One region of the Glutamicibacter arilaitensis Re117 genome, then DNA from elsewhere that is predicted to be linked to it. Evidence: predicted binding sites of a transcription regulator. Region 1 holds the regulator's gene; each other region holds the start of a gene.
What was found. The regulator LexA, encoded in region 1, represses DNA repair genes until DNA is damaged. The targets are predictions, from matches to a motif close to TCGAACANNTGTTCGA.

Region 1 (10,048 bases):
GATGAAATCGTCAGGATCGCACGTAACGACGAGTTTCTGTCCTATATTTTCCATCCGGATTTTTTTGTTCGAGTTCATCAGTGGTTCAGCAAGATTCTCCTCGAAGGGCCAGAAGCCGCCCTCGCGCGTATAGTTCCGAATGCTTCGTTGTTTTCGAGTCTCGAAAAGAAATCACAGCAAGACGAATACGGGCGATGGCTCTGGGACAGACTTACAGTGACCCAGCTAGACCAATGGGCTTTGACTTCACTCACGCATGAATGGAACTGGATCAAGAACGCAGACGACCACGGGATAGATCGACGATTTCTGCGTGCGCGGGAAACCGAACTCGAAAGAGTCACAGACACGTACTTTGAAAAATTATTGTCGGTCAAAACCGTCCAAAGAAGTTCAAATTTTAGTACTGCATCCTTCACGCACGCGGCTGTTGAAAAACTGCGTGCGGGTAACCCCAATGAAGCGGCGGAGATTTTCGCAGGACTAACTGAGATACTCCCCTCTTCAGGTGAGGCTTGGAACAATCTCGGTTTTTGTAGGATGGCCTTTGATCTTGATTCTGCGTTGAAGGCGTTCGCCAGATCGGCGCAATTTAGCCGTAGCTTCGCTCCGATTTGGATTGCGAATCATATTCTTGCGCTGCACTTGGGTGGTAGAACGGAAGAAGCGCTCTTATTGTCTAAATTGCCAGTGCCGCCGGAACATGTCGATGCTGTCTGGGCTTGGGAAATTACATCCTTACCCCACCGCCCGACGTTAATCCAGATGGACAATAGCAACGAATATCTTGAGCAGGTCATCGCGTTCGTGAGTCGCAGTTCTTAATGGGAACTCAAAGCGTTCAACGGAAGAAAAATATTATGTCCTTGAATCTTGCACTAGGCAGGCCGGGAGACCTTCAAGACCCGGAAAGCCTTGGAAGTTGCCTCGCGGGTGACCTTCCAAGCGGAAGGAAGCTGAGCTACCAGCCACTTCTGTAACGAATCACTGCCCAGATTCTTCTGAACCACCATCCACGCTTCGCCACCAGGTGCCAATCGAGGCAGCCACAGCATCAGCAACTCATGCAGGGCATCCTTGCCAATGCGAATCGGCGGGTTGGACCAAATGGTGTCGAACTGCAGGCTTGGATCTATGGAATCCGGGCTGCCCACGACAACGTTCGACAAGCCGAACGCCGTAGCGTTTAACCGAGCAAGGTCGATGGAACGCTCGTTGACGTCAACGCCGTAGACCTCGGAGTCAGGGGACTGCTCGGCAGCAGTCAAGGTAATAGGTCCCCAGCCGCATCCGATATCCAGAATGCGCCCGCGAGGGGTCGGTACGTACTGCAGCAGTACCGCAGTGCCCTTGTCCAACCCGGCAGGGGAGAAAATTCCCGATGCAGTCTGTACCTTGCGCAGCGAGCCATTGAGCTCAACTTCGATGGTGCGACGTTCGTCTGCTGAGGCCGGGCTGGCGGTGAAGTAGTGATCCGAGGTCATAGGCAAAGTTTATCGCCCAGTTCGGATACCCAAAGAACAGCGCCGGCAACGTGAGCAAAGCAATATGGGCACCAAGCCGGTTCACTGATAGAGTTTTCTCTATGACTTTCATTTTCGTCTAATACGTAACCCTCTTGGTTACCTCCGATCCGCGCAGTCGGCGGCACTGTTTTTGTGCGCCCACCTGCATGCTTCGGCAGACGGCAAGGTCATTTTCTTTTCTTCGCGGGACTTCTTTCCAGTACCTCGCATTCGCCTTTGCTTACCGGTAACCATGCATTCACCTGTCTGCTCATAGACCTTTACTCCTTGCAAAGGACCACGAATGTTTGATGAACCATCCGAAACTGAACGCGCCACGTCGCAAAGTGGGGCCCACCGGCACTATTCTGGAAAGCGAAGTACTTCTAAGGAGACCATGACTAACTCCGAGTCACACGAACACGATTCGGCATCGATGGACGATGCCCAGATTCAGGCCGCCATCGATCGAATTCTCGAAGCCGATGATGCGCAGAGCCCGCAGATCCAGCACTTCGGTGAAGAAGAGAGCTCAATCTTCACCGGCCAAGCTACGGCACTGAACCGTTTTTCCTCCGGCCTGTCGCACTTTGACGGGGACCAGGAAGACCTGGATGATCGCCGCGCCCTACGCCGCGTCGCAGGCCTGTCCACCGAGTTGGAAGACGTCACCGAAGTCGAATACCGCCAGCTTCGCCTTGAGCGCGTCGTGCTGGCCGGGATTTGGAGCGAAGGAACTGTCACCGACGCCGAGAACTCCTTGCGTGAGCTCGCCGCTTTGGCAGAGACCGCTGGCTCCGAAGTTCTAGACGGACTGGTTCAGCGTCGCAGCAAGCCAGACCCATCGACCTTCCTGGGCTCGGGCAAGGCCGAAGAGCTGCGCGCAATCGTCGCCTCATCCGGTGCCGATACCGTGGTTGTCGATGCAGAATTGGCTCCTTCGCAGCGCCGTGCCTTGGAAGATATCGTCAAGGTCAAAGTCATCGACCGCACCAGCCTGATCCTGGACATCTTTGCCCAGCACGCCCAGTCGCGTGAAGGCAAGGCCCAGGTTGAACTGGCTCAGCTCGAATACCTGCTGCCACGCCTGCGTGGCTGGGGTGAATCGATGTCCCGCCAGGCCGGTGGCCGAGTGGGTGCCGCCGGTGGCGGCATCGGTTCGCGCGGACCGGGTGAAACCAAGATTGAAATGGACCGCCGTCGCATTCGCGATCGCATGGCCAAGCTGCGCCGCGAGATCAAGGCCATGAAGCCTGCACGCGAAGCCAAGCGCGCCAATCGAAAGCGCAATGCGGTTCCAGCGGTAGCCATTGCCGGCTACACCAACGCCGGCAAGTCCTCGCTGCTGAACCGGCTGACCAACGCCGGGGTGCTGGTGGAGAACGCGCTGTTCGCCACTCTTGATCCAACCGTTCGCCAGTCCGCGACCGAGGACGGATTGACCTACACCCTGGCCGACACCGTTGGATTCGTCTCTAACTTGCCGACTCAGTTGGTGGAAGCCTTCCGCTCCACCCTGGAGGAAATCGCCGATTCGGATTTGATCTTGCACGTTGTAGACGGGTCCCACCCGGACCCTGAAGGGCAGATTCAAGCAGTACGCACTGTGCTGGGCGAAGTCGACGCGTTGAACATCCCCGAGATCATCGTGGTGAACAAGGCTGACGTGGCTGATCCGTTTGTCATCGAACGCATCCGCAACCGGGAGTCGAACACCGCCGTCGTTTCTGCGCACACCGGTGAAGGCATCGAAGAGCTGCTGGAAAAGATCAGCTCCTCGATTCCACGACCAGGCATCCAGCTTGAGGTGCTCATTCCCTATAACCGTGGGGATTTGATCGCCAAGCTGCATCAGAGTGAATCTGAGATCTTGGAAAGCGAACATCTGGAGAACGGCACCCGACTGATCGTCAAGGTGCGAGATTCCTTTGCTGCAGAGTTGGAGACTTTCAACCTTCATGGATAAGCAAGAGCAGGCCCTGGGACTTCTGGAGGCCGCGGTCACTTCCATGGGCGGTGCCATGCGCACCGGCCAGCAGGAAATGGTCAAGCACGTTGTCAGCGCGTTGGAAGACGAGAAGCATCTGCTGGTGCAGGCCGGTACCGGAACAGGTAAGTCGATGGGCTACCTGATTCCGGCCCTGGCTCATGCGCAGACCAGCGCCAAGCCAGTGATTGTCTCCACCGCGACGTTGGCGCTGCAATCGCAGATTGTTGGCCGTGACGTACCGCGATTGCTTGAATCGCTCAAGGGCAAGCTCTCGCGCCCAATGGACGTGGCCCTGCTCAAGGGCCGCTCCAATTACCTGTGCCAGTACAAGCTCGGTGGCGGGTACCCGGATGATGAGGGCACCTTGTTCTCCATGGATGAGCCAGCAGTACCTGCTGGCACCACCTACTCTCCACTGGCCAGCGAAGTGATGAAACTTCGCGAATGGGCTGAAGAGACCGAAACCGGTGACCGCGATGAGCTGGTGCCCGGCGTCAGCGACAAGGCTTGGAAACAGGTCTCGGTCTCGGCCATGGAATGCCTCGGCTCGCAGAAGTGCCCGATGGCCGACGAGTGCTTCTCGGAAATGGCGCGCGCTCGCGCGGCCGAATCCGATGTGGTGATCACCAACCATGCGCTGCTGGCGGTTTCGGCCTTTGAAGGGCTTTCGGTCCTGCCGGACTTTGAAGTCGCGATCATCGATGAGGCCCACGAACTGCAAGATCGTGTCACCAGTTCGGTTTCTGGTGCGCTTTCTTCGCGCATGGTGCTGACCGCTGCTGGTGGAGCCAAACGCCATTGCGGTGTCAACGTCGATGAAATGGTCAAGGCCGCCAACCGTTTGGAGAAAGCGCTGACCGGCGTGCCCACAGGCTTGCTGGAACAGGGCCTGCGCGAAGATATGGGCATTGCCCTGAACGACATTGTGGAGCAGGCCCGCTTGGCGCTGGCATTGTCCAAGCCGGAAGCCAATGCGCCGGCCGATGGCGGTCGGCAGACCGCACGCTCCCAGCTGCAAGCCGTTATGGATGATGCGATTCGCATGCTCGAATGCGAAGAGCGGCGCGAGGTCCTCTACACCACCCGTCCACGCGAATTCGTCGAAGGCCGAGGCTACGTCGAGGCTGATGAAACTCAGCCGGCCACCTTGAACGTGGCGCCACTGTCGGTAGCCGGCAAGTTGCGCGAAGGCCTGTTCGACGGACGCACGGTCATCTTGACCAGCGCCACGTTGGCCATCGGATCGCAGTTTGATTCAGTCGCAGGTTCCCTGGGCTTGATGGGTGCTGGCGCACCCTCTTGGACCGGCGTGGACGTGGGCAGTCCCTTCGATTACCCGAAGCAGGGCATCCTCTATGTCGCCAAGCACCTGCCGAAGCCCGGCCGTCAGCTAGCGGCCGAGACCTTGGATGAGATTGAAGACCTGATCAAGTCCTCGGGTGGCGGCGCCTTGGCGTTGTTCACTTCCAAGCGTTCTGCAGAAGAAGCAGCCAGCATCTTGCGCGAGCGCCTGGACGTCGAAATCTTGTGCCAGGGCGAAGCCAGCATGAAATCACTGGTCGAGCAATTCAGCAGCGAACGGGACACCTGCCTCTTTGGAACCATGACCCTGTGGCAGGGCGTGGACGTGCCCGGTGATTCGTGCCGCCTGGTGATCATCGACAAGATCCCTTTCCCGCGCCCCGATGATCCCATCTCCAAGGCCCGTTCTGAGGACGTAGCCAAACACGGTGGCAATGGGTTCATGCAGGTTGCCGCGACGCACGCGGCGATCCGCCTGGCCCAGGGTGCTGGGCGCTTGATCCGCTCGGTTGGGGACAAGGGCGTTGTAGCGATCCTTGATTCGCGGATGGCCACGGCACGGTACGGAAGCTTCTTGAAAGCTACCTTGCCGCCGATGTGGCCAACGGTTGATAAGAAGGTCATCTCCGGTGTTCTCAAGCGTCTGAACCCGGGCGAATAACAGCCATTGCCAACATATGATTCTGAGCTGCCCTTGGATAAGGGGCAGCTCAAGTCATTTAACCGCCAGCGGCTTGAAGGTTTCCTGATGCGCTAATGTCGGCATTAGAAGCGATAATTCTTGAGTCGGAAAGGCGCCATGGATTCCATGCAGGTATTGGCACATCAAACCGCGATCGATACCCACGCTCGCTTTGGGCATCGCCTCATGGGGTTGCCTGGAACGTGGATTGGACGCAGCTACAGCACAGCGCAACGATTGCTCGATGGAAGCATGCTCAGCGACCTCAACGGGCTCTCGCATCCCTTCAGTGAATGGAACTACTGGTGGCAGGCTCATTACCTGGATGCCATCATCGATGATGGCTACGCGTACCTGAATGAAGGCAACGACAAGCTGGCTGGCGAAGCACTAGCCCTGGCCAACGCCTTATTGCGTGGCATCCACCTGCGGAACTTCGGGGTCCTGCCCAACTATTTTTTCCACGATATGGCATGGCTGGCCCTGGCCAGCGAACGCTTGGTTCGGTTCACCCATGAGGCGTCCGGTAAGAAGAACAAGCATGCACAGCTGGCAGTGCGAGTGCTGGGCAAGCAGCTTCATCAAGGCAAGGATGATGTACTGGACGGTGGCCTGTACTGGTCCAGGAAGCGGGACTTCAAAAACACGCCCGCTAACGCGCCAGCGGCATTGTTCTTCGCCCGTACAGGACAGAAGGATATCTCGCGTGAGCTTCTGCAATGGCTGGAAGCTAAGCTGTTCAGCTCTGAACACGGGCTGTACTTGGACGGACTGCGGATAAATGAACGCGGACACCGGCTGGAACCAGCGGTCTACAGTTATAACCAGGGAACCGTCCTTGGTGCATTGCTTGAGCTCGGCGAACCTGCGGACCTGGCTCATGCCCAGGTGCTGATCAAAGCGACCGCGCAGTCCCTGGCCTCAGAATCAGGGGTGCTGGCATTCAACCATGGAGGAGATGGCAATCTGTTTGCGGGGATCCTCTGCCGCTACCTGGCTCTTGCCGCCACCGATGAGCGGTTGGAGGCCTCTAGCCGCGACACCGCCAAGACGCTGGTCATGGCGACCTCGCATCATCTAAAAGACCAAGAGCCACGCCGGCTTTCAGCAGCAGTGCAGCGTTGGATGATCTTCTGCGCCGCGGCCGGCCTCGAATCAAGCACTGGGCGCTAGCGCATCAAACGAAGATTGCGCTGGTGCCAAGCACCAGCGCAATCGAGGGGCAACTATTAGAGTGAGCGCATCACGGAGACGACACGTCCCATAATGGTTGCTGCATCGCCCAAAATTGGTTCGTAGCGCGAGTTCTGCGGAAGCAACCACGTATGCCCATCGCGCTGGCGGAACGTCTTGACCGTGGCTTCTTCGTCGAGCAGTGCTGCGACGATATCCCCGTTGTCTGCCGTCTGCTGGCGACGGACAACTACCCAGTCGCCATCGCAAATCGCAGCGTCAACCATTGAATCGCCGGATACCTTGAGCATGAACAATTCGCCATGTCCAACGAGCTGACGAGGCAACGAGAAAACATCTTCGACGGATTGTTCGGCCAGGATTGGGCCACCAGCGGCAATGCGACCTACCAGCGGGACCATGGTCGTGTCAGCGGAAGTGCTCAGCTCAATGATCTTGGCGTCTTCGTTGATGACCGGCTCTGCTGGTTTCGAAGCTTCAGCAGCCTCTGAATCTTCGGCCAGCTGCAGCGGGAGCAGGATTTCCATGGCGCGCGGACGGCGTGGATCGCGACGGATGTAGCCCAGCTTTTCCAACTGGCTCAACTGGTGAGTCACGCTCGAAAGGCTCTTGAGGCCAACTGCGTCGCCAATCTCACGCATCGATGGTGGATAGCCGTTCTTGCCGATAGACCGCTGGATCGTCTCCAGGATCTTCTTTTGGCGTATCGTCAGCGAACGTGCATTCGATCGGGGAGTGCGTTGTGAAGCTGACATGAGATTTTGCCTTCCCTAGCAAATATTCGAAAGTTCGTAAGTCCAAACTGTCGGAGCTAGATGGTGTGATGTTTTCATTGCTCGTCTACTTCGAAATCTTAGTAGATAAGCGAGCTTCTTTCAAAGATTTGTTCGAAAACTTCTGGACAAGTCCTGCAAACCTCTGTTAGAACAGATATACGAAGTTAGAACAAGTTTTCGAATCGATAGTTTCGAATACACATTCGCATCACTTGAATTTTTTGAGGAGACAAAGTCATGGCTACCGTCGCACTTGACTCAAATCAGACCCAGACGCCACTGAAGATCCGCATCAACCGCCGCGGATGGGCCGTGCTGGTTGGACTGCCTATTTTTGCACTCACCGTCGCAGCAGCGTTCTTCATCGCAATGTTTTCTTCCGACGCGCATGCTGCAGCGAACACTCCGGCGGGAATCGAAACCGTGGACGTCACCGTTATTCCAGGAGATACCCTGTGGAGTCTGGCACGGGAATACGCCACTGGCTATGACGTAACCTCCGCAGTCGACCACATCGCAGAATTGAACGCGTTGAACAGCAGCGAAATCCAGATCGGCGAGACCTTGTCCATTCCGGTCCTCGCCGGCTAGCTTGCACCACCTGCCTCAGGTTTGTTACCTGCCCTCGTAGCGGATTCACCTGCAGGCACACTGCGCACGTAGACTTGATGCGTGAATGACCGCAGTGAACTTTTGAGTCAGCTGCCCTTGCGTGAGAATCTCCGCGGGCTATCCCCTTATGGCGCACCACAAATTGATGTGCCCATTCAGCTGAACGTCAACGAGAACACCCATCCGTTGCCACCAACAGTCGTAGACGCCATTTCCCAAGAAGTGGCTAAGGCTGCGGCAACGTTGAACCGCTACCCGGACCGCGAATTCACCGAACTGCGTGAATTGCTCGCCGATTACCTGGGGCATTCGCTGACCAAGGAAAATATCTGGGCTGCTAACGGCTCCAACGAAATCCTTCAGCAAATCCTGCAAGCCTTTGGCGGTCCTGGCCGTTCGCTGATGAGCTTCGCTCCTACCTACTCCATGTACCCACTGCTTGCTAGTGGAACAGACACGTCTTACATTGCCGGAACGCGCGCTGCAGATTTCACCCTGTCCGCTGAATCCGCGGCCGCACAGGTCCGCGAGCACAAGCCGAATATCGTATTCCTCTGCTCGCCCAACAACCCCACCGGCACGGCGCTTGGCCTGGACGTCATCACCGAAGTGTATGAAGCCCTGAGCGAGCATGACGGCGTGCTGATCGTCGACGAAGCCTACGCAGAGTTCTCATTGGCCAGCACCAAATCCGCACTGACCTTGCTCGATGGCCGCCAGCGTTTGATCGTCTCGCGCACCATGTCCAAAGCCTTCGGGCTGGCCGGCGCACGCGTAGGCTATTTGGCTGCAGCTCCTGAAGTTACTGACGCGATCCGGTTGGTGCGGTTGCCGTACCACCTCTCGGCAGTTACCCAAGCGACCGCCATTGCCGCGTTGAAGAACATTGAGCTGTTGCTGGCCCAAGTTGAAGACATCAAGTCGCAACGCGACCGTATTGTCACCCGACTGAAGGAACTTGGCCTCAAGCCTTCGGTCTCCGATTCCAATTTCGTGTTCTTTGGTGGTGTTGAAGATCCCCATGCTATTTGGGAAGGGCTGTTGGAAGCCGGCATCATCATCCGCGACAATGGAATCCCGGGAACCCTGCGCGTCACTGCAGGAACCGAATCCGAAACCACAGCCTTCTTAGAACGGCTTGCCGAACTGCTCGGCTCACAGAAGTAATCCAAGACAAGCGAAGGAAGACATGTCTGCCGAATTGATTGGTGCACGCCGCGCCCGCATGGAACGCGTCACCAGCGAATCGTCCGTATTCGTTGAACTGGACCTCGATGGTACCGGTGTCTCTGAGATCAGCACCTCGGTGCCGTTCTATGACCACATGCTGACTGCGCTATCCAAGCATTCGCTCATCGACCTCACCGTGCGCGCCACCGGTGATACCCATATCGATGTTCACCACACGGTTGAAGACACTGCCATCACCATTGGTGAAGTATTGCGCGTTGCACTTGGCAATAAGGCCGGCATCCGCCGCTTCGGCACCTCCTATGCGCCACTGGATGAAGCACTGTCCCGCTCGGTCGTCGACGTGTCGGGCCGCCCATACCTGGTGCACTCCGGTGAACCAGCAGGCCAGGAATATCACCTGATCGGCGGTCACTTCACTGGTTCGATGACCCGTCACGTCTTTGAAGCCATCACCTTCCACGCGCAGATCTGCGCGCACATCGAGGTGCTCTCGGGTCGCGATCCGCACCATATCGTCGAAGCGCAGTTCAAGTCCTTTGCCCGCGCCCTGCGCGAAGCAGTAGAGCGCGATGAGCGCATGGGCGACAAGATCCCATCCACGAAGGGTGCCCTGTAAGTGGAAAAGAAAACTGTAGTTGTTCTGGACTACGGTTCAGGCAACGTGCGCTCGGCCGTGCGCGCTTTGGAAGCTGCCGGTGCCGAAGTGGAATTGACCGCTGATCCAAAGAAGATTGTGGCTGCCGACGGGCTGGTCGTTCCCGGCGTGGGCGCGTACGCCTCGGTGATGGAACAG
Region 2 (10,048 bases), 1.4 Mb from region 1:
TCAGCGAAGCATGTCCACGACGGTGGTTGTAATAGTCTAACCACTGCGGGAATGCAGCCACCCCCTCGGCCTCAGAACGGTAAGGCCGGGCATAAGCCCACTCCTCGATCATGGTGCGATTGAACCGCTCGACCTTGCCATTGGTTTGCGGCCGGTAGGGCCGGGTGCGCTTATGCTTGACCTCCGGACCCAGCGCGTCGGCCAAGGTATGCGAGCGGTAGCAGGATCCGTTATCTGTGAGTACGCGTTTCACGGTGATCCCTGCACCTTGGAAGTAGGCGTTGGCCCGTTCCCAGAATCCTGCGGCGGTTTCCTTCTGATCATCTGAGAGGATTTCGGTGTAGGCCAGCGGCGAGTAGTCATCCACGGCGTTGTGCAGGTACGCGTAGCCCGGACGGCGGTCCTGGGGTGTCTTGGTCTTGTTGCGCCGCCCCGCGGCCCGGTCCATGACCCGGTGCCCGCCACCGTCAGGGATTCGTCCGAGTTTCTTGATGTCCACGTGGATCAGGTCCCCGGGTGCCTCGTGCTCGTAACGGCGGATGACCTGTCCGGTGGCACGGTCCTGCCATGCCAGCCTGGAGAGCCCTACCCGGGAGAGGACCTTGTGCACGGTGGAGGGGTGCAGTCCCAGCAGGAAAGCGATCTGGGCCGGTCCCCATCTGCGGTTTACGCGCACTGCGATGATCCGCCGTTCGGTGCGCACGCTGGTGCGGCGCGGTGAATGGTGTGGCCGGCTGGAGCGGTCCTGCATCCCTGCCTCGCCTTGCACCCGGTAGCGGGAAGCCCAGCGGGAGGCGGTGGACACGGAGACTTGGAACCGCTCGGCGGCGCGGCGCAGTGGCCAGCGGTCTTCCACGATGCACCGTGCCAGCAGCAACCGGCCTTTGGGCGCAAGGATGGCATTAGAATGGGACATGAAGACCTCCGGGATGTCGTAGATGTTGTCGCAAACACCACTTCACTCGGAGGTCTTCTTTTTGTCACTCAGCCACGCCGCATGTTCCTAACGTCCGTGGTTAATACAACTAGCCCACGGGATTGCCAATGCCGGTCTGGAGCTACAGCGACCTAGCTGCATCCTCGCGCAACTGGTTCTTGCGGATTTTGCCGGTCACCGTGGTGGGGAATTCTTCCAGGATCCGCACGTAGGCCGGGACCTTGTAATGCGCCAGCTGCCCGGCGGAATATTCGCGGATCGCATCCACGGTGAGCGGCTGGCGCCCGGCCTTCATGCGGATGCAGGCGCAGACCACTTCTCCGAATTTTGAATCGGGCACGCCGATGACAGAAACATCCTCGATATCAGGGTGCTTATAGAGGAATTCCTCGATTTCCGCGGGGTAGATATTTTCGCCGCCGCGGATCACCATGTCCTTGATGCGCCCGACGATGGTGCAGTAGCCGTCCTCGCGCATCACCGCCAAATCCCCGGTGTGCATCCAGCCCTCGTCGTCGATGGCCGCTCGGGTCTTCTCCTCATCGTTCCAGTAGCCGAGCATCACCGAATAGCCGCGGGTGCAGTATTCGCCGGTTTCCCCGCGTTCCAGGGTTTCGCCGCTGACCGGATCCACCACCTTGATCTCCACATGCGGGTGCACCCGGCCGATGGTGGAGGTGCGGCGCTCGAGATCGTCATCGCTGCGGGTCTGGCAGGAAACCGGGGAGGTTTCGGTCATCCCGTAGGCGATGGACACCGCACTCATGCCCATCTCCTCGACGCAGCGGCGCATCACCTCCACGGGGCAGATGGATCCGGCCATGATGCCGGTGCGCAGCGCGGAGAGGTCGTAGTCCTTGAAATTCGGGTGGTTCTGCATGGCGATGAACATCGTGGGCACCCCATACAAGCCCGTGCAGTGCTCCTCTGCCACCACGCGTAGCGTGGTTTCGGCGTCGAAGCCCGGGGCCGGGATGACGATCGTGGTTCCGCGGCTGGTGCAGCCCAAGTTGCCCATGACCATGCCGAAGCAGTGGTAGAACGGGACCGGGATGCACAGCCGGTCATGCTCGTCCAGGTCGATCATGCCGGTGACCTGGTAGCCGTTGTTCAGGATGTTGCGGTGGCTGAGCACCGCGCCCTTGGGGTAGCCGGTGGTGCCCGAGGTGTACTGGATGTTGATCGGGTCTTCCGGCTTGGTGGCAGCCAAGCGCCGGGCCAGCGCCTCATCGCTGATCCGCTCGCCTTCGGCCAGCAGCTGCGCATAGTCATCGGTGTCCACGTAGGCCACGCGCTCCAGGCCGGGGGTATCGGTGCGCGTTTGCTCGATCATCGCCCGGTAGTTGCTGGTCTTGAATTCGGTGACTGCCAGCAGCAGGCGCATCTGGCTGTGGTTGACCGCATAGGCGTATTCGTGGGTGCGGTAGGCCGGGTTGACATTGACCAGGATGACGCCGATTTTGGCGGTGGCGTACTGGGTAAAAACCCATTCTGCGCAGTTCGGTGCCCAGATGCCTACCCGGTCTCCGGGCTGCAATCCTGCGGCCAGCAGGCCCTTGGCCAGGCGATTGATCTGCGCGTCCAGCTCGTTCCAGCTCCAGCGCCGTCCGGTGGCTGATTCGACCAGGGCTTCTGCCGGGCCGAAGCTGGCTACGGTGCTTTCGAAGTTGGAGCCAATGGTCTCTTCCAGCAGTCGCGGTTCACTCTCGCCCTTGGCATAAGCCTTCATCTGCGCACCCCTTCGTGGATCGCTTCGTCGGAATCTGCGCGGGCATAAAAAGTGTGTCCAGCGCCACATTCACACACTAGCCGTGGACTGACCCGCTGCCAAGCAACGGCGCGACGTGCGCCGCCAGGACTGCAACCGGTCGCTTAATTCGGCGGACAGCTCCGTAAGGTACAGCAAGCTTTTCTCCTCCAGCCCGCCTTTGCTGAATTAATGCACGCCGCAAGAACGTTAGAGACTCGGGTTCATAGCCGCGATCTCATTCATACTTGTAGACTCTCAATCGACCCAGAATAAGTATTTCACCCTCTTGGATTGCCGCGTTAGAGTTGCCAGCAAGCGTCTTCTGCGCATTCGACGCGCGGTCCGACGATCGGAGCACCATGGACACCAGACTAATCCGCTACTTCGTCGCGGTCGCCGAAGAGCGCCACTTCGGCCGCGCGGCGGCGCGCCTGCATATAGCGCAGCCTCCGCTCTCCCAGCAGATCAAGCAGCTCGAGGAGACGCTTAATACCCAGCTGCTGATCCGCACCACCCGCAAGGTGGAACTGACCAACGCCGGAGAGCTGCTGCTGACCCGCGGACGCATCCTGCTCGAAGAGCTCGAACAGCTCTCCCGCGACGTGCGTACCGTGGGCGATGGCGCCCTGGGCGTGCTGCGCCTGGGCTCGACCGGCAGCGCCACCTCGCGCATCATGCCCAAGCTCATCGAGAGCAGCTCGCAGCAGATGCCCGGACTGCAGCTGAATGTGCAAGGCGAAATGCTCACCCCGCAGATGGTCGAAGGCCTGGTCGAAGGCCGGCTGGATCTGGCCATCTTGCGCCCACCGGTGCGCGGCACCGAGGTGGACTACATGCTGCTGGACCGCGACCACCTGGCCGTGGCGCTGCCGCTGGACCACCCGCTGTGCGCCTACGAGGAGCTGGACCTGGAACAGCTGGCTGGCGAGAAGTTCATCTGCTACCCGCCTTCTTCCGCAGTGAACAGCATCATCGTGGATTCCTGCCGCCGCGTGGGCTTCGTCCCGCGGGTCGCGCAGGTGGCCAGCGAGACCTCTACCCTGCTCACCTTCGTCGCCGCTGGACTGGGCATCGGACTGCTGCCGACCACGCACTATCTGCCGCACAGCAACCGGATCACCTTCCGGCCGCTGCGCAATGCCCCTGCCGTCGATCTGGCGATCGCCTGGCGAGCGGGCAACGAATCTGCGCTGGTGCGCAACTTCTTGGAACTTTGCAAAGAACTATTCCCCGCGAAAAATACCGTCGAAGAAAGGCTGGAACCCCTTGAGAATCCAGCGGATTGAATCAATCCCCTACGCCATTCCGTACAACCACCCGCTGCGCTTTGCCAGCGGCGAGGTGCACACCGCGGACCACGTGCTCATCCGCGTGCACACCGATGAGGGCGTGATCGGCACCGCCGACGCGCCACCGCGCCCGTACACCTACGGCGAAACCCAGAAGTCCATCGTCGCGATCGTGCAGGACGTTTTCGCCCCGCAGCTGATCGGCGTGGACATCATGGACCGCGCGAAGATCCGTCAGGTGCTGGATCGGACCATCCACAACCAGGTGGCCAAGGGCGCGCTGGACATCGCCGTCTGGGATGCCATCGGCCAGGCGCTGGGCACCCCGGCGCACAAGCTGCTCGGCGGCTTCACCGACTCGATGCGCGTGAGCCACATGCTCGGCTTCAAGCCGGCCCGGGAACTGCTCGACGAGGCCCTGCGCTTCGGTGAGCAGTACGGCATCACCACCTTCAAGCTCAAGGTCGGCCGCCGCCCGCTCGCCCTGGACATCGAGGCCTGTCGCGTGCTGCGCGAAGGGCTGGGCGAGGACGTGGAGCTCTACCTGGACGCCAACCGCGGCTGGAGCGCGAACGAGTCCATGGAGGTGCTGCGCCAGACCGAGGGCCTGGGCCTGAGCCTGCTCGAAGAGCCGTGCGATGCCAAGGAAGCGATGAGCCGACGCCGTCTGGTCGAACGCTCCCCGATCCCGATCGTCGCCGACGAGTCCGCGCCCACCGCGGGCGATGCCTCGCGCGAGCTGCTCTCCGGCGGCGCCAACGCGATCTGCATCAAGACCGCCCGTTCGGGCTTCACCGAAGCCACCGAGATCCTGGGCCTGTGCACCGGACTGGGCGTGGATGTCACCATGGGCAATCAGATCGACACCCAGGTCGGCTCGCTGGCCACCGTCACCTTCGGCGCCGCCTTCGAAGCCACCAGCCGCCGCGCCGGCGAACTGTCCAACTTCCTGGACATGGCCGATGACCTGCTGGCCGAACCACTGCAGATCGTCAACGGCCGCATTTCGGTACGCACCGTGCCCGGCGTGGGAGCGGCGATCGACGAATCCAAGCTGGCGCGTTACCGCCAGGACCACGTACTTTCCACCTCGAACTAAAGGAGATGCACCATGTTGTTCCTTGCCCGTATGGACGTTGTTTTCCCAGATCACTTGACCGCCGAGCAGGTCGCCGATTTCCAGGCTCGAGAGAAGGAATACTCCGCGAGCCTGCAGCGCAGCGGCAAGATGCAGGGCATCTGGCGCGTGGTCGGCGAGTACGCGAACCACTCGCTGTACAACGTCGAGTCCAACGACGAGCTGCACGAAATCCTCAGCGGATTCCCGATGTATCCATACATGAAGATCAAGGTCACCCCACTGGCCAAGCACCCTAATTCGCTGGTCTAGAACGCATCCAGGGCGCCGGCGCCAGACCGTGTCCCAGCCCACAAGTATTGATATTCAAAACGTGTCAATTGGTGGCAAATAAGTATTTCACTCATCAAGAACACTGCATTACATTGAATATCAATCACCCAAGATGGCGGGGGTCACACTATGGATCCCCGTACGTCACACCACAGAATTTAGGGGAGTCACCATGACCATCGAAACTCCAGCAGACGCAACTGCAGCCAAGTCCGGCAACGCCGCCACCGACAGCTTCCGCAACTCCGGCAAGCTCGCCAAGGTCGATGCTTCAACCGAACGCGTGAACCTGCTTGCTTCCAAGCTCGTCAAGGCCGCCAATGACATCATCCTCGAAGAGCGCGTGAGCTACGACGAGTTCAACGCCCTGAAAGCATGGTTGATCAAGGTCGGCGACGACGGCGAATGGCCACTGTTCCTGGACGTTTGGCTGGAACACTCGGTGGAAGAGGTCGCTACCGACCACCGCGAAGGCAACAAGGGCTCGATCGAAGGCCCTTACTACGTGCCCGAAGCTCCTTCCCAGAACTCCCCTGCCACCATCTCGATGCGCGAAGACGAGAAGGGCACCAACCTGCTCTTCCAGGGCCAGGTCCGCTCGACCGACGGCTCTGCATTGAAGAACGCCAAGATCGAGCTGTGGCACGCAGACGAAGAGGGCTTCTACTCGCAGTTCGCTCCCGGCATCCCGGAGTGGAACCTGCGCGGCACCTTCATCGCCGACGAGGAAGGCAACTTCCAGATCAACACCATGCAGCCAGCTCCGTACCAGATCCCAACCGACGGTGCCTGCGGCCAGCTGATCGCCGCTGCCGGCTGGCACGCATGGCGACCAGCCCATCTGCACCTGAAGGTTTCAGCCGAGGGCCACGAGCTGCTCACCGCCCAGCTGTACTTCCCGGGCGACGAGCACAACGATGACGACATCGCAAGCGCCGTGAAGCCGGAACTGCTGCTGGACGTCCAGCCAGCCGAGTCGGGCAACGGCAAGCAGGTCACCTACGACTTCGTACTTGACCCAGTGAAGTAAATCCGAAGCAGAAGAAGCACCGCATCACGCGCAACGAGGGGCGTGAGGCGGTGCTTGCTTCATTTAATGCCTCGGTTGACCAGCGCGAGGTTAGGCTACTGACATGCGTAAACTTCTAGCCATCAGCGGATTCGCCATAATTGCGGCTTACGCTGTTTATGGCGCCCTGCTCGCGAACAACTGGGCAGTGGAAGCCGCCAGCGGAATTCCTTTGGATGAAACCATCGTGGCGATGTCAGCCGCGGGGCAGGGCTACAGCTCGCGCGGCGGCTGGGTCTTCGCCTGCGCTGGAATCATCCTCGCGATTTCATGGCTACTCGTGACGCTTACCCCGAAATTCCAGCTGCCCGGCTGGGTCGCCGCCGGACTCTGGGGCCTGATTGTCGCGCTAGGAGCACCCACGTACTTCTTCACTGCTTTCGGCAACATAAATTCAGTGGGCGATACCTTTGAGGACTGGAATGCTGGTGCAGCCTTCGCCCTTGAAGCACCGCTATACACTGCCAGCATCCTCGCCGGCGTTCTGCTCGCTACTATGGCGGCCATTGGAACCTGGTCCGCATTTTCCGGTACTTCACGGCCCCTTCGTCCAACCGGCAGCTAGACTTTCAGGCTGCGCCACCTGACTCGAAACGCTGATTTACCCCAAGGCGCCAGCTGAAATTACGGTCGAATAAACTTTCTATGAGTTACCCACAATTCGACTTGAATCAGAACAAAACGTCGGTGCTTAGCAGGAAAATTAACTATGAGTATTCCTGCATATCTAGAAGACCGCGACGGAGAACACCGTCTTCCACTGCGCCCACCGGGCACCCGTGAAGAGTCGCATAGGACTTCCGCTGAGGAGGCCGAACGCGAACACCAAACGTTCTTAGGGACGCTTAAGCAGACCGCCCTTGAGCTTTTCGATGCCGGGCCCATTAACGGCCCTACCGACGCGCTGGAGGCCCTGAAGAAAATCCAGCGGCTGCAGAGCAGTACCGAAGCCGCTATCGCCTACATCATGGCCGACGGAGTGGAACACGTCAGCGAATCGTTCAATGACCTGATATCGACCGAACACCCGCACTCCGCCGATGAAGAAACAGCAGCCGCGAAAAGCGCCGCATGCTACGGCGTGGACCGCGGCAGCGAGCAGATCATCAACTCCAACTTCATCGCCGAATCCTCCGTCGCACTGCGCGAGAGCAACCGCAAGGTATCCAAACGGATGTTCCATGCCAAGGGCTTGCGGCATGTCTGCAAGAACACCCTCGCGGCTCTGGCTGCAGGCGAGATCACCGTCAAGGCGGCCCACGATATCGTCAAATTCTGCCAAGATCTCTCTCCCGAGCAGATCTCGCTCATGGAACAAATTCTGCTGCCCATGGCGAAGACGGCCCCGGATGAAGCCATCTACCAACGGGCTCGACGCCTGCACGACCGCCTTAATCCCGATTCAGCGGAGAACCGGCAGAGGAACGCGTTAGCTGCCCGCAACGTCCGGATGTGGAACGACGAGGATGGCATGGCCACCTTGCAACTTCATCACAGCGCTGATGTCATCCATTCAATCAACAACTCCATCAAACACGTGGCCAGCCAGATCACTGATCCTAAGGACTCACGCACCCAGGCCCAGGTTGAAGCCGATGCTTTCGCGGACGTCTATCTCAATGGTTGGCCCGGAACGGAAGCGATGCCGCTGAAACCACGGGTCTCCATCACTATTCCTGCTTTAGAAATGCTGGCCAATCCCTCTCGCGGCCTTGCTGAATTGGAAGGCTACGGACCGATCCCCCTAGGCGTGGCTCTAAAGATCGCAGCTGATGCTCCGTCATTCCAACGGGTCCTGACAGACCCTTGGACCGGGGCTGCGATTGACGTGGAACCCAAAAGGTACCGACCTTCCCAAGGACTGCGGGATTTGCTGCGCCACCGCGACCAGCATTGCGGCTTCCCCGGATGTCGTCGTCCGGCAGATAGCTCAGAAATTGATCATATAGAAGCGTATGGGCAGGGCGGGCACACCACCCGGCAGAATACGCATCTCTTATGCAAACAGCATCAGATGTTCAAGCACGCTCTGGGCTGGAAGGTCCTTGCTTGTCCTGACGGTTCCAAAACATGGATTTCACCGCATGGCCTGCGTTCAATCACGATTCCTGAGAGCGTGAGCAACGTGGAGAACTTTGACCATCTCAATGATCACTGCCCTCAGCGTCCTGAAGATGAAACAACACCCGTAGTTCGGTTGACTCCGGAAACACGACGAGTTCTGAGCCTCGACCAGGATGAAGATCTTCCCGACACCGGAACCGGATAGCCCCTTCGCGAAGCTTGAATCTTGAGTGACAAATTTTTTCAGTCACTAGAACCACCACACCACCTATAGACCCGACGGAAGCAGCCTCATCGAAGCTACTCGCGTGGCAGGCTACGGCCAGAATCCGGTTCCCGACGCTTAACACTTTTCCCGGTGGTGCTGAATGAAAATAAATTGCAGTCAGAAGCTTCTAACTCCTCCGGATGCGGTTGGCGCGGGCCTGATCGGATTCGCCCACCGGTGCGAAGCAGTAGATGGTGACCTCGGTCTTGTCCACGGCGACCGGGCGGAAGACGCGGATCTGCGAGCCGAACTGGTCCATCAGGTACACGTTCGGGTACAGACACAAGTTGCGGGAGATGCCGATCATCCAGTCGGCCTGGCCTCGCCGTGCTTGGCGACCAGCTCGTCGCGCTTTTCAGCCAGCGGACGGTTGGCCGGGTCCAGCCATTCGGTCCAGAGCAGCAGGTGGCCGTTCTCGAACGAGTAGTAGCCGCCCTTCTGCTTGTCCCAGCCACCGGCGTCCATGATCTTGGTGTCGTTCGAGGATTCGCCGTTGGCGCGGCGGGCCTGGGTGGCGGCGTAGTTCCAGTGGGTTGCAGAGACGTGGTAGCCGTCGGCGCCGTTTTCGGCCTGCAGCTTCCAGTTGCCGTCATAGGTGTAGGTCGAGGCGCCGCGCAGCACTTCCAAGCCTACTTCGGACTGGTCAACCACCATGTCGAGGATCTTGGTGGCCTCGCCCAGGTGCTCCTCCAGGGGCAGCACATCTTCCTTCAGCGAGCCGAAGAGGAAGCCGCGGTAATTCTCGAAGCGGGCGACCTTGGTCAGGTCATGCGAGCCGTCCTTGTTGAACTGCTCGGGCTAGCCGGCACCGCGCGAGTCCTTGACCTTGAGCAGCCTGCCGGAGTATGTTGAAGGTCCAGCCGTGGAACGGGCAGGTGAAGGTGGTGCGGCTATCAGTCTTGCGGCGGCACACCATGGCACCGCGGTGGCTGCAGGCATTGATCAGCGCGTTCAGTTCACCCTGCTAGTTGCGCGAGATGATGATCGGCTGGCGGCCGATGTTGGTGGTGTAGTAGTCACCGATGTTGGGGATCTGGGACTCGTGGGCCAGGTAAACCCAGTTGCCCTCCCAGATGTGCCTCATTTCCATCTCGAAGATCTCTTCATCGGTGAAGATATTTCGATTGGCGCGGAACTCTCCGGTTTCCGGGCTGTCGACCAGTGCGTTATCCAGCAGGCTGGATACCTCATTCAGGGTTTCAGTCATGGCGTGGTGTGCTCCGTCCATTCAAGGCTCGTTTTAAGGGGAAAACCGCTGCA
Region 3 (10,048 bases), on a different replicon from region 1:
CCGCCGTAGCTGCCGCAGAACCAGTAAGCGAGGACCAGGCCGGGCTAGCCGACGCGCTCAGCTCCCGCGCATCCGAGACCGTGCGCGACGTCATCGTGCCCGGCATTTGGCCCGGCCTCGACGTCGTACCCACCTCTGGCGTCACGCTTGGCACGGTGCGCGATGAAACTGGTGATTGCCGGGGCAGGCCGCGAGGGCCGCCTCAGGGAAGCCCTGGCCACCGTGGCGGAGGACTACGACCTAATCCTGATCGACTGCGCCCCGAGCCTGGACCAGCTCACCATCAACGGGCTGACCGCAGCCCACGGGGTCCTAGTTGTCACGCACTCGAAACAATGGAGCCTCAGCGGCCTGTCCCAGCTCCTTGACACCATCGAGAGCGTGCGCGGCTACTACAACCCGTCGTTGACGGTGGCGGGCGTGCTCGTCAACCAGCACGAGGAACGAACCGTCAGCGGTCAAACGTGGCTCGATGAGCTGCACACGGCAGCAGAAGCCCGCGGCCTGCGCGTGTTGACCCCGCCAATTCCCAAGCGCGTCGTTATCGCAGACGCCACCGAGGCCGCGCGCGGCCTCGACGAATGGGGGAGCGCCGAAGCGACCACGCTGGCCACCCTCTACAGCGAACATCTGGCCACTATCGAAGGAGTCAAGCCATGACCCGCCCCACCCCGCGCAAATCATCCCTTGCCGGTTCAAGTCCCGTCACCCCACCTCAACCAGCTGCACAGGCGGACCCAGTGCCCGCGGCCAGCGTGCCGGCCGCCCCAGCTACCGCAACGCGGGCAGTGGCGCCGAAGCCGACCGACGGCAAAAAGAAGTACCCGCATAAGGTTTCGTTTTACCAAGACCCCGAGGACACCGCCCGGGTGCGCGGTGCCATCCTTTACACGATGACCACCGAGGGAAACCGCAACCTGTCCCAGTTCGTCAACCGCGCCGTGATGGCCGAGGTTGAGCGCCTGGAAGCCAAATACAACAACGGCGAGCCCTTCCCATCGGTGGGAGCCCGCGAGATGCCCCAGGGCGGCGCGGCGGCCGCAGGGTCCGAGGACTAGGCCATGCGGGCGCACGCGGCCGCCGCAGTGGCCTTGGCTGGCCTGCTAGCCGGATGCGCTTCGACGCCTCCGGAACCCGCGACCGCCCTCGTCGCACTCGGCTCGGGCCTGGAATTCCAGGTAGAGCATGCCCGCACTGCCGACGAGCAGCGCACGGGCCTCGCTGGCCGGTCCGAGCTGTCGGAGGATCAAGGCATTCTGTTTTCATTCGCCAGCCAATCAGAACGCCAAGTATGGATGGCCGGAATGAAATTCCCGCTCGACGTCGCCTGGATCGCGGATCACCGCGTGATCGCTGTACAGACCCTTGAACCCTGTACCGAGGTCGAACAAGATCGCTGTCCGCGCTGGACGTCTCCCAACTACGTCGACGCGCTGTTAGAAGTCCGGGCGGGTGCCCTCGCAGGCATCGACGCCGGAACCGTCGTGACCATCCGAGAGGAAAACCCATGAGCGCCACCGACCCCGCACTGACCCCAGCGCAGCCCGACACCAGGCCCGACTACATCGCCCAAGCCATTGCCGCACTCACAGCCGCAGCGCGCACGACACGCACCATCGGTGCGGGAACCGATAACGAGCACACCGAACCGGCCGACTTTGGAGAGATCGCCTGTCACGTCATCACGAGCGTGGCGGCCAACCTCGGAGGCGTTGACACGCTGCTGGCCGGTCGCCCCGGCTCCTGGGAAGCCGACTACGTCCGGCAGATCGTCCACAGCACCACCCCCGAGGACGAGCTGTTGACCTGGCGGACCGAGCCGGTGCGCATGCACCTCGATATTGAGGGCGTGTTCTACGACTTCGGTCTGGAACAACTGTGGGACGAAGAATCAGGACAGGCCATCAAGCACGAACAGGACGACAGTCTCACCGAGGAACAGGTGGCCCGCGCTGACGCCATCGCCGCGAGTATCGACCGGCTCTGGAAGCAGGATCAGGCCGCGTACCGTGAGGCCTATCTGGCCTCGATCCGCCATGAGCTGACCAGGCGCGGGCTCACCGTCGAGGTGGAAGCCATCGACGAGCCCGCCGACACTCTCACCTGGGAGCCGTTCGCCGACGAGCTGCACGAGCTCGCCCGAAAAAACACGCCCTTGCCGATGACCGGAGAAGCCCCGGACTGGACCGAGGGCACCCCGGCCGACGCGCTGCGCCGGGCCGGTCTGACCTACACCGCCCGCGCGCAGGACGCCATCTAAGCGCGCTGCAACAGAAAGCTGCGAGGAAGGAAATAATGAACGATCCCGAAGCTGTCGATGATCTGATCACCGATCTTCCAGAATGGGCGACGACCGAAGAAATCGCCGATCTAATGCGTGTTAAGCCGCAAACCGTTCTGAAATGGAACAAGGAATATGGGCTTAAGGCCGTTTCGATCGGTGCTAGGGTGCGGCGCTACCGGAAGAAGGATGTCAGGGACTTTTTGCTCACCAGTGACGACAACGACGAATAGCCTCAGGCTGCTTTCACGGTCAGTAGCTCACGCCAGTGCGTGGTGTAGCGCGGACTCATCATCTCCCGCCGCATCTCCCAAGCCGGCCCCTGCTGTAGGCCGGCCCGACCCAAACCGATGGACTTCACACCGTGCTCGGAACGGATCTGCTGGATCAGCGGGCCAATCTGTTTGGCCTCATGCGCTGAAATGAACGGGTCAAAAGTTTCCTGCATGGCACAGGGTTGAAGATCCATGACCACCACCCCCGCCCGCGCGTATTTCACCCCGATCAGAATCTGGGGGAGTAGTTGTTTCGCTGCGCGGGTGAGCACTACTGGGTCAGCCGTAGGCCCTGGAAGTTTCACTGTGATCGCTGGCTGGTGATCCTGGTGCTGGTTGTAGTAGCTGGTCATCGCCCACGCGGAGAGGATCTTGGCCTGTTTCTGGTGCTTGTGCAATCTGGCGGAGGCCTGCTGCGCATAAATCCCCATGACCTGCTCCATGCCCACTCGGTCGGTGATCGGATCAGAAAATGAGCGGGAGAAGATTAGTTGGTCTTTGATCGCCCGTTCTTCTTCCATCGGGATGCAGGGAATGCCGCGCAGCTCTAGCACGGTGCGCATCTGCACGATGGAGAACTTATCCCTGATCCGTACCTCGTTCGCATTGCGGAGGTCTTTAGCCGTCCAGATCCCCAAGCCGCGCAGCCGTTTGGTCAGCCTGGGGCCGATGCCCCACACCTCAACTACCGGTAGACGCGCCAGCAGGCTCTCGGTGGTCTGTGCTGGGGCACGATCCCACACGCACACCCCGCCCAGTTCTTTGATGTGTTTGGCGGTCTTGTTCGCCATTTTCGCCATCGTCTTGGATGTGGCGATCCCCACGCAGACGGGCAAACCGGTCAGCCGGAACACCTCCGACTTGATCTGCTCACCCAGGGCTTGCAGCTCATCCACGGTGCCGGACACTCCCAGGAACGCCTCGTCAATGGAATAGACCTCCACCCAAGCCGAGAAACGGCCTAAAAGCTTCATGACGCGGGCAGACATTTCCCCGTACAGCTCGTAATTAGAGGACTTCGCGACCAGCCCGAGGCGGTCAGCGTCGGCCGCGAGTTTGAACCACGGTGCACCCATCTCAATGCCCAGGGCTTTGGCTTCGGCGCTGCGCGCGACCGCGCACCCGTCGTTATTGGACAGCACGATCACCGGGCGAACTTCGAGCTTCGGGTCAAAGACCCTTTCGCAGGAGACATAAAAGCTGTTCACATCCACGTGAGCGATGTATTCGCCCCGCTGCGGCGGAGCGGGGGAGTCTAGAGGTGATGGAGGCATGTGGTGGCTACACCCCAAATCCTAAAGTCTGACAATTCCGCCACGCGCAGGTCGGGATAATCCGGGTTCTCTGCTTTCAGCACCACCCCGGCAGGGCCAGTGGAGAGACGCTTGACGGTCATTTCCCCGTCGATCACTGCAATCACCACGTGCCCATCGCGTGGCTGCACACTGCGGTCAACGATCAGTTCATCCCCATCGCTGATCCCCGCGCCCTGCATCGACTCACCAGACACCCGCACAATGAACGTCGAGACTTGATCGCGGATCAGCATCTCGGATAGATCAATCTTCGTATCGGAGTAGTCCTGGGCTGGGGAAGGATAGCCCGCCGGGACCCTATCCAGAGCCATTGCGAGCACTCGTTGCGGCGGGTCCACCAGCTCACATACCTGTATACGATCAACCTTCATTGTAACACCTATCCTTAGAACATATATTCTAACATTTGAGCGTAGTGTGAACCTCCGACACTTGAACTTGATAGTCAAAAAGTAGTGTGACCGTGATAATGAGACCAATGGAAACTTTAAAAGCGACGGCGGTTTTTACCCCCAACAGCTCATCCCCAAAGCTGTCGTTAGTGCAGCGAACCGAAATCGAACATGAAATTGATGACTATCTGGAGGAGGGCGGCAAATTTGTCTGCTTGCAAGGTGTCACCAAGCTCGGTAAGACGACGATCGCCGACACAGCAGCGAAAAAGATAGATCTGACTTTTAAGTTCGATTCACAGAATCTGCAAGGGGGCGCTAAAGACTTGTGGCGGGCCCTCGCTTCGAAACTGCGCCAACCTGTAGAAGAAGCTCATTCACACGGTACCTCTGATACTGCAAAGTGGTCTTTCCGTGGCCTTTTGGGATTTTTCAACGCTGAGGCCGCGGGCGACCATGCGAAGACCAGTGGAAAAACTGTTACCTTCGAAAACGATCTTGCTGAAATCGTCACATCAGCTATCGAAGGTTTGACCGCTGAAGGTAAAACGATATTGGTCGTCTTAGACGACTTCCACTTCATCGAGAACCAATCGGCCAAGGTAGAAATTCTTCAGGCCCTAAAACCTATAGCCAATCACAAAGTATCCGTTCTTCTTGTGACGCTTCCGGAACGGGACTTTAGCAAAATTTTTAATAAAGCAAACCTCATGGGCCGAAGCGCCACGGTACAAGTTCCACTGTGGACTACTGATGAGCTAGAGGGAATTGCTGTGAAGGGTTTCAAGGAATTGAATGTCCAAGCCGATCCTGAAACCATAAAAATGCTCGCTAAGAAGAGCTATGGTAGTCCTCAAATTATGCAAACCTTAAGTCTTAGGTTGTGCCGCAACGCGAACAACGTTCGCTTTAAGCAAGAACATCTTACGCCGCTGCTTCCGCCGAGTGAGCCCAAGAAGTTCTATAGTGCAGCTATCGACGATAGTTCCAAAAAATGGCTTGCAAAGCTTGCGTCAGGCAAGGGTACGAGAGGCACTGAGAGGAATGTCTATACGGATCCAGCGTCAAAACGAAAGTATGACGGTTACACAATCTGTTTACAGGCGCTTAAAAACATAGGTCCGAAGCCAGTCACAACTTTTGAAGAGCTGAAATTCGAAGTCGCTAGGGTTCTAGGTATCGAACCCAAAGATGTTTCGCGAATGCAGCTCCATGGTCCTTTGAACAACATGACAGGCATTGCTCATGAGGAAATGAAGGCAACGTTAGCCACGGTAGTCCCTGAAGGACTGCCACTCTCCATTTCGATTCCCCAACCATTTTTCGAGTGGGGGCAGACTGAAATGGAACAACCCATTAAGATTCTTGATCCGGTCCTACTTTTTGCAATCGACTGGCACTGGGAAGAAATTATGTCGAGTATCGAACGGAGACAATTACTTGCCAATGTTGAAAATGCCTGAGTTAGTCTAGCTGCTTTTGAACTCCGTCAAAAATGATCGTTTTCGGTGCCCCGCAGGGACGCTGCGAGCGATAGATCGTTGAACCTCCTGCACGGTTCTATTCAAAGGTTTCAAAGTGTGGCGTTGTTTAGTGCCATGACAGGTTGGGACGTCTCGCGGCACCCGGTCTTCGGCAATTTCGGCATTAGGAGTGGGATGGTCAATGATGGTGGTGAGGAAGTGCGGGCGAAATCCCACGGGCTCATTGGTCGATCTTGCTTCGGGTTGCAGGCTCATGTGCTGAAGTCCTTCCCTCATTCGCGATTGTTGAGGCTCTATGCTCGACGATAGGACGCCGATCGACCCTTGCCTAGATTAAGCGGAGCATGAGTCTAAGGACCGTTGAACAGGTGATGTTGTGCCTCGTGCTCTACGGCGGCCCTTCACCGGCTGGTAGCGACGGTTCCTAGGGTGCGTTAAACACGGAAGCATCCCGCGAAAATTGCGGGATGCTTCCGTGCGAAAAGGCTAGTTTTCACTTATAAACAAGGCCAGCTTAACTCTCGACACAGCAGATCAGTCCGTAGTTCCTTTTTGTTCAGGGAATATTCAGTCTCTGGTTTACCCAACATGCCGGGCGGGCAGTGTATGACCTGTGGTAATTCCTATCGCTGTGTATCGCTTCGTCACGGGATCTGAACTCATCCGACCCCGGGCCGTCCCATAATGCACGATCGATGGTGTCGACCATCAATGTCTTCCGTCGTGAAGGCTGCGCTGAGACAGACGCAACCTCCAAAAGGGATGCCGGAGGATTTAGTCGTTAGCCATCGCGTCGAGTTGGGCTTGGTCCCGTAATCGGTTCTGCAGCCCTGCTGCGAGGAGGACCTCGACGATCTTCTCAGGTCCACCTAGCTCCAAAAGGACGTTCGTAGCTTGCTGATGACCTTCACCTGCGGTGTAGATGAGTTCTTCGACGGTCTCCACCAGCGTGGGGGAGGAGCTGAAGTCCAGAGGACCGTTAGCCACGGCTTCTCGTTGCAGCTGTTCATGGGCTTGGGCATGTCGCATGACTGATTCGAACACGTTGATCTGGTCTTCGTCGCTGATCCCGGTGCCTTCGAAGAGCTTGTTGATCTGCTCGATCAGCGCGCCGAACGTGCCCACGGTCTTCTCCCGCACCACCCCTGACCCAGCGGCCGTGATCCCTTTGAGTCCCTGGCCCTGCCCGGCGGTGAGCTTCAGGTCATGGCTTTCTTGCTTCTTCAAGGCGTAGTGGGTGAGCACCACATCGGATAGGTCTACTCCGTTGCCTGTCGCTGTGGTTTGTAATGCCTTGGCCAGCAGTTTCAGGTAGATCGCGAGTTTCTCGATGCGGGTGTTCCCGTAGTCGATGATCTGCGAGAAGAAATCGTAGGACTTGTTGAAGGATCCTGCGGTTTTGCGGAACTCTTCTAGCTGTTCCAGTTCCAGGGTGTTGCCATTCAATGTGGCGTTCTTGTGGCGGTGATGGAATACGTCGATGGCTGGCTGCAGGTGCGATACCAGGCCGTTGTGGTTGCGTTGTGCCACCCACTTCTCAGCGACCAGATCCACGTCCCGGTCGTTGTAGATCCCCATTGAGTCCAGCTTCATGATCATGTCGTGAATGATGTCTGGGTTGGATTCCTCCTGGATGGAGGCATCCTCATAGTAGGTCTGGAACGCTGCGAGAATGATGTTTGGGTCGTTGACGAAATCCAGGACGAAGGTCGTGTCCTTGCCGGGGATCACCCGGTTCAGCCGTGACAGGGTCTGTACTGCGGCGATGCCCGAGAGCTTCTTATCCACATACATGCCCACCAGCAGAGGCTGGTCGAACCCGGTTTGGAACTTATTGGCCACTAGCATGATCTGGTATTCGTCGGTGCCGAAAGCCTTGGTCAGGCTCCGGCCCTTGAGGCCAGGATTCATGGTGTGTTCGGTGAATGGATTTTGCCCGGATTCAGGGTCGGTGACTTCGCCGGAGAACGCGACTAAGGCGGCCAACTCTGTTTGGTAGCCCTTGTCTTCCAGGTATGTGTCGATGGCTAGCTTGTAGCGGACCGCTTCCTTGCGGGAGGAAGTTACGACCATGGCTTTGGCGCGGCCGGCCAAATGATGGGCGACGTTCTCACGGAAGTGCTCCACGATGATCGCGACCTTCTGGGCGATGTTATGCGGGTGGAGTTTCACCCATTGCATCAGGGCCTTGGCGCCTTGGTCGCGGTCCACCTCCACCTCGGCGGCAGTCTGGTCGTTGTGGGCGATCCTGGCTGCCATTTGGTAGGTGGTGTAGTTCTGCAAGACGTCGAGGATGAACCCTTCCTCGATGGCTTGCTTCATCGAGTACAGGTCGAAGACCTCCGGCTTGCCATTCGCGTCGGGCCGGCCGAAAAGCTCAATGGTTTTTCCCTTGGGGGTGGCGGTAAACGCGAAGAACGACAGGTTCATGGTCGCTCCAGCGCGGGCCGCCATTTCGGCGGCGAGCACATCCTCGGCGCTGATGTCCTCGCTTTCTTCCAGCCCGATACTGGTCAGGGCCTTCTTCAATGACTTGGCGGCATCCCCGGACTGCGAGGAATGGGCTTCATCGGCAATGATCGCATAAGTGCGTCCGGCCAGGCCTTTGTTCTTGCGGATCTCTTCCAGGGCGTGGGGGAAGGTCTGCAAGGTGACGCCGATGATTTGCCGGCCATGGAGCAGCGCTTCGGCCAGCTGCTTGGACTTGGTACCTTCGGAGCCACGGGTGATGGGGGCGAACACGCCAGCGACGGTCTCTAGCTGTTCGATGGCTTTTTGCAGCTGCCCGTCCAGGACGGTGCGATCGGAAATGACGATGACCCCGTCAAAGACCTTGGACCCGTCCTGCCGGTGCAACGAGGCCAACCGGTAGGCGGTCCACGCGATGGAGTCGGTCTTCCCCGACCCGGCCGAGTGCTGGATCAGATAGTTGTGGCCCGGTCCCTCCGCTAGGGCTGCGGCAGTCAGCGCGTTGACGGCACGCCACTGGTGGTAGCGCGGGAACCGGGTGGAAGCCTTGAAGGATTTCTTCCCGCTGATCGGGTGGGTGTCTTCCTCGAAGCGGTAGTGGATGAACTTGCCCAGCACAGTCAGCCACGCCTCGCGGTCCAGCAGGTCTTCCCAGAAGTATGCTGTGGGGCTGGTGCCTTCCCGGGGAGCGTTGCCGGCCCCGTTGTCTTTGCCGGCGTTGAAGGGCAGGAACCGGGTCGAGGGGCCTTCCAGTTTCGTGGTCATGTGCACTTCCTGGTTGGACACCACGAAGTGCACCAACGCTCCGCGCCCGTAGGAGAGGAGTGGTTCGCCCTTGGGGTTCCGGTCGTGCTTGTACTGTTTCAGGGCAGCCTGTGCGTCCTGGGTCAGGTCTGTTTTCAGCTCGACCGTGGCCACCGGCAGGCCGTTGAGGAAGAACACCAGGTCCAGGGATTTGTTGCTGGTGGTGGAGTAGTGGACTTGGCGCATTACACGCAGCCGGTTGTGCCCGTAGCGTTGGACGGTGGTGGGGTTCAGCCCGTCGGCTGGCTTGGGTTGGAACATCCGCAACGTCGCCGGGGTCACCCCAATGGGTTTCTTGATGGCGTTCAGGGTGCCACCGCCATTGAACGGATCGGCACCCATCACCGAGGCCAGACGGTCCAGCACCCTCAACTTGGCCTTGGCCAGCATCGTCGGGTTCAGCTCAGGTTTGAGGATCTTCGCTAGCTCGTCCGGTGCGGTGTCTTCCAGCCAACCGAACACGTCGTCGGGGAAGAGCGCGCGTTCGCGGTCATAGCCCTCATCGGTGGGGGAGTACAACCATCCATGAGCGGCGAGGTGTTCGCAGATCTCGTTTTCGAACTCGATTTCGTTATGCAATGCCAACAGACTCTGCCTCCACGTTACTGGTTGCCGGGGCTACGAGGCCGCGGACATCGATCTTCCCGGTCACCGCGGCACTGATGACTGCGGCACGGCGTTCCTTCGACAGTGCGATCGCTTCACGAGCGTCAGCAATCGCTGCGTCTATCTCCGTGGTTTCCCGGTCAAGGTAATCCACGATTTCTTGTTGCTCATTTAACGGAGGAAAAACACCGGTAACCCTTAGCAAGTTGGCAATGGATAGCCTCGGTAGGCCCGCACCTTTGACAAATGAACGCACCTGTTCTTGGACAAAGGCTGATCTGCAGAGGTAATTGAGAAAGTTCGGGTCTAGCTTTGAAAGGTCAGGTCGGATGATGATTAATGAGGAAGCGACCACGAAATCGTGATTTCCCTGGACGACCACGGTGCGTCCCACCGTACCGTCTTTACTGAAGAGGACATC

Region 2: a site for LexA is predicted at 7,087-7,102, ahead of AARI_RS17680 (HNH endonuclease signature motif containing protein). Genes of this name have one in related genera too.
Region 3: a site for LexA is predicted at 4,259-4,274, ahead of AARI_RS00045 (LexA family protein). Genes of this name have one in related genera too.

Annotation. Positions count from the first base shown of each region.
Region 1 is NC_014550.1:1,231,085-1,241,132, forward strand. It holds gene AARI_RS06130 (hypothetical protein) at 1-825, shown strand, start outside; gene AARI_RS06135 (class I SAM-dependent methyltransferase) at 879-1,484, opposite strand; gene hflX (GTPase HflX) at 1,903-3,471, shown strand; gene AARI_RS06145 (ATP-dependent DNA helicase) at 3,464-5,458, shown strand; gene AARI_RS06150 (glycoside hydrolase family 76 protein) at 5,597-6,652, shown strand; gene lexA (transcriptional repressor LexA) at 6,709-7,428, opposite strand; gene AARI_RS06160 (LysM peptidoglycan-binding domain-containing protein) at 7,687-8,040, shown strand; gene AARI_RS06165 (histidinol-phosphate transaminase) at 8,122-9,228, shown strand; gene hisB (imidazoleglycerol-phosphate dehydratase HisB) at 9,251-9,871, shown strand; gene hisH (imidazole glycerol phosphate synthase subunit HisH) at 9,872-10,048, shown strand, end outside.
Region 2 is NC_014550.1:3,706,614-3,716,661, forward strand. It holds gene AARI_RS17645 (IS481-like element ISAar35 family transposase) at 1-916, opposite strand, end outside; gene AARI_RS17650 (AMP-binding protein) at 1,059-2,666, opposite strand; gene AARI_RS17655 (LysR substrate-binding domain-containing protein) at 3,047-3,973, shown strand; gene AARI_RS17660 (enolase C-terminal domain-like protein) at 3,954-5,075, shown strand; gene catC (muconolactone Delta-isomerase) at 5,088-5,366, shown strand; gene catA (catechol 1,2-dioxygenase) at 5,560-6,417, shown strand; gene AARI_RS17675 (hypothetical protein) at 6,521-7,021, shown strand; gene AARI_RS17680 (HNH endonuclease signature motif containing protein) at 7,166-8,725, shown strand; gene AARI_RS20315 (SRPBCC family protein) at 8,916-9,095, opposite strand; gene AARI_RS20320 (SRPBCC family protein) at 9,092-9,490, opposite strand; gene AARI_RS20325 (Rieske 2Fe-2S domain-containing protein) at 9,555-9,743, opposite strand; gene AARI_RS20330 (Rieske (2Fe-2S) protein) at 9,753-9,995, opposite strand.
Region 3 is NC_014549.1:736-10,783, forward strand. It holds partial or broken gene AARI_RS20235 (ParA family protein) at 1-660, shown strand, start outside; gene AARI_RS00020 (ParB family protein) at 657-1,058, shown strand; gene AARI_RS00025 (DUF192 domain-containing protein) at 1,062-1,511, shown strand; gene AARI_RS00030 (hypothetical protein) at 1,508-2,260, shown strand; gene AARI_RS00035 (helix-turn-helix domain-containing protein) at 2,296-2,514, shown strand; gene AARI_RS00040 (Y-family DNA polymerase) at 2,517-3,830, opposite strand; gene AARI_RS00045 (LexA family protein) at 3,812-4,183, opposite strand; gene AARI_RS00050 (DNA polymerase III subunit delta) at 4,351-5,727, shown strand; gene AARI_RS19490 (hypothetical protein) at 5,734-6,003, opposite strand; gene AARI_RS00055 (type I restriction endonuclease subunit R) at 6,523-9,606, opposite strand; gene AARI_RS00060 (restriction endonuclease subunit S) at 9,593-10,048, opposite strand, start outside.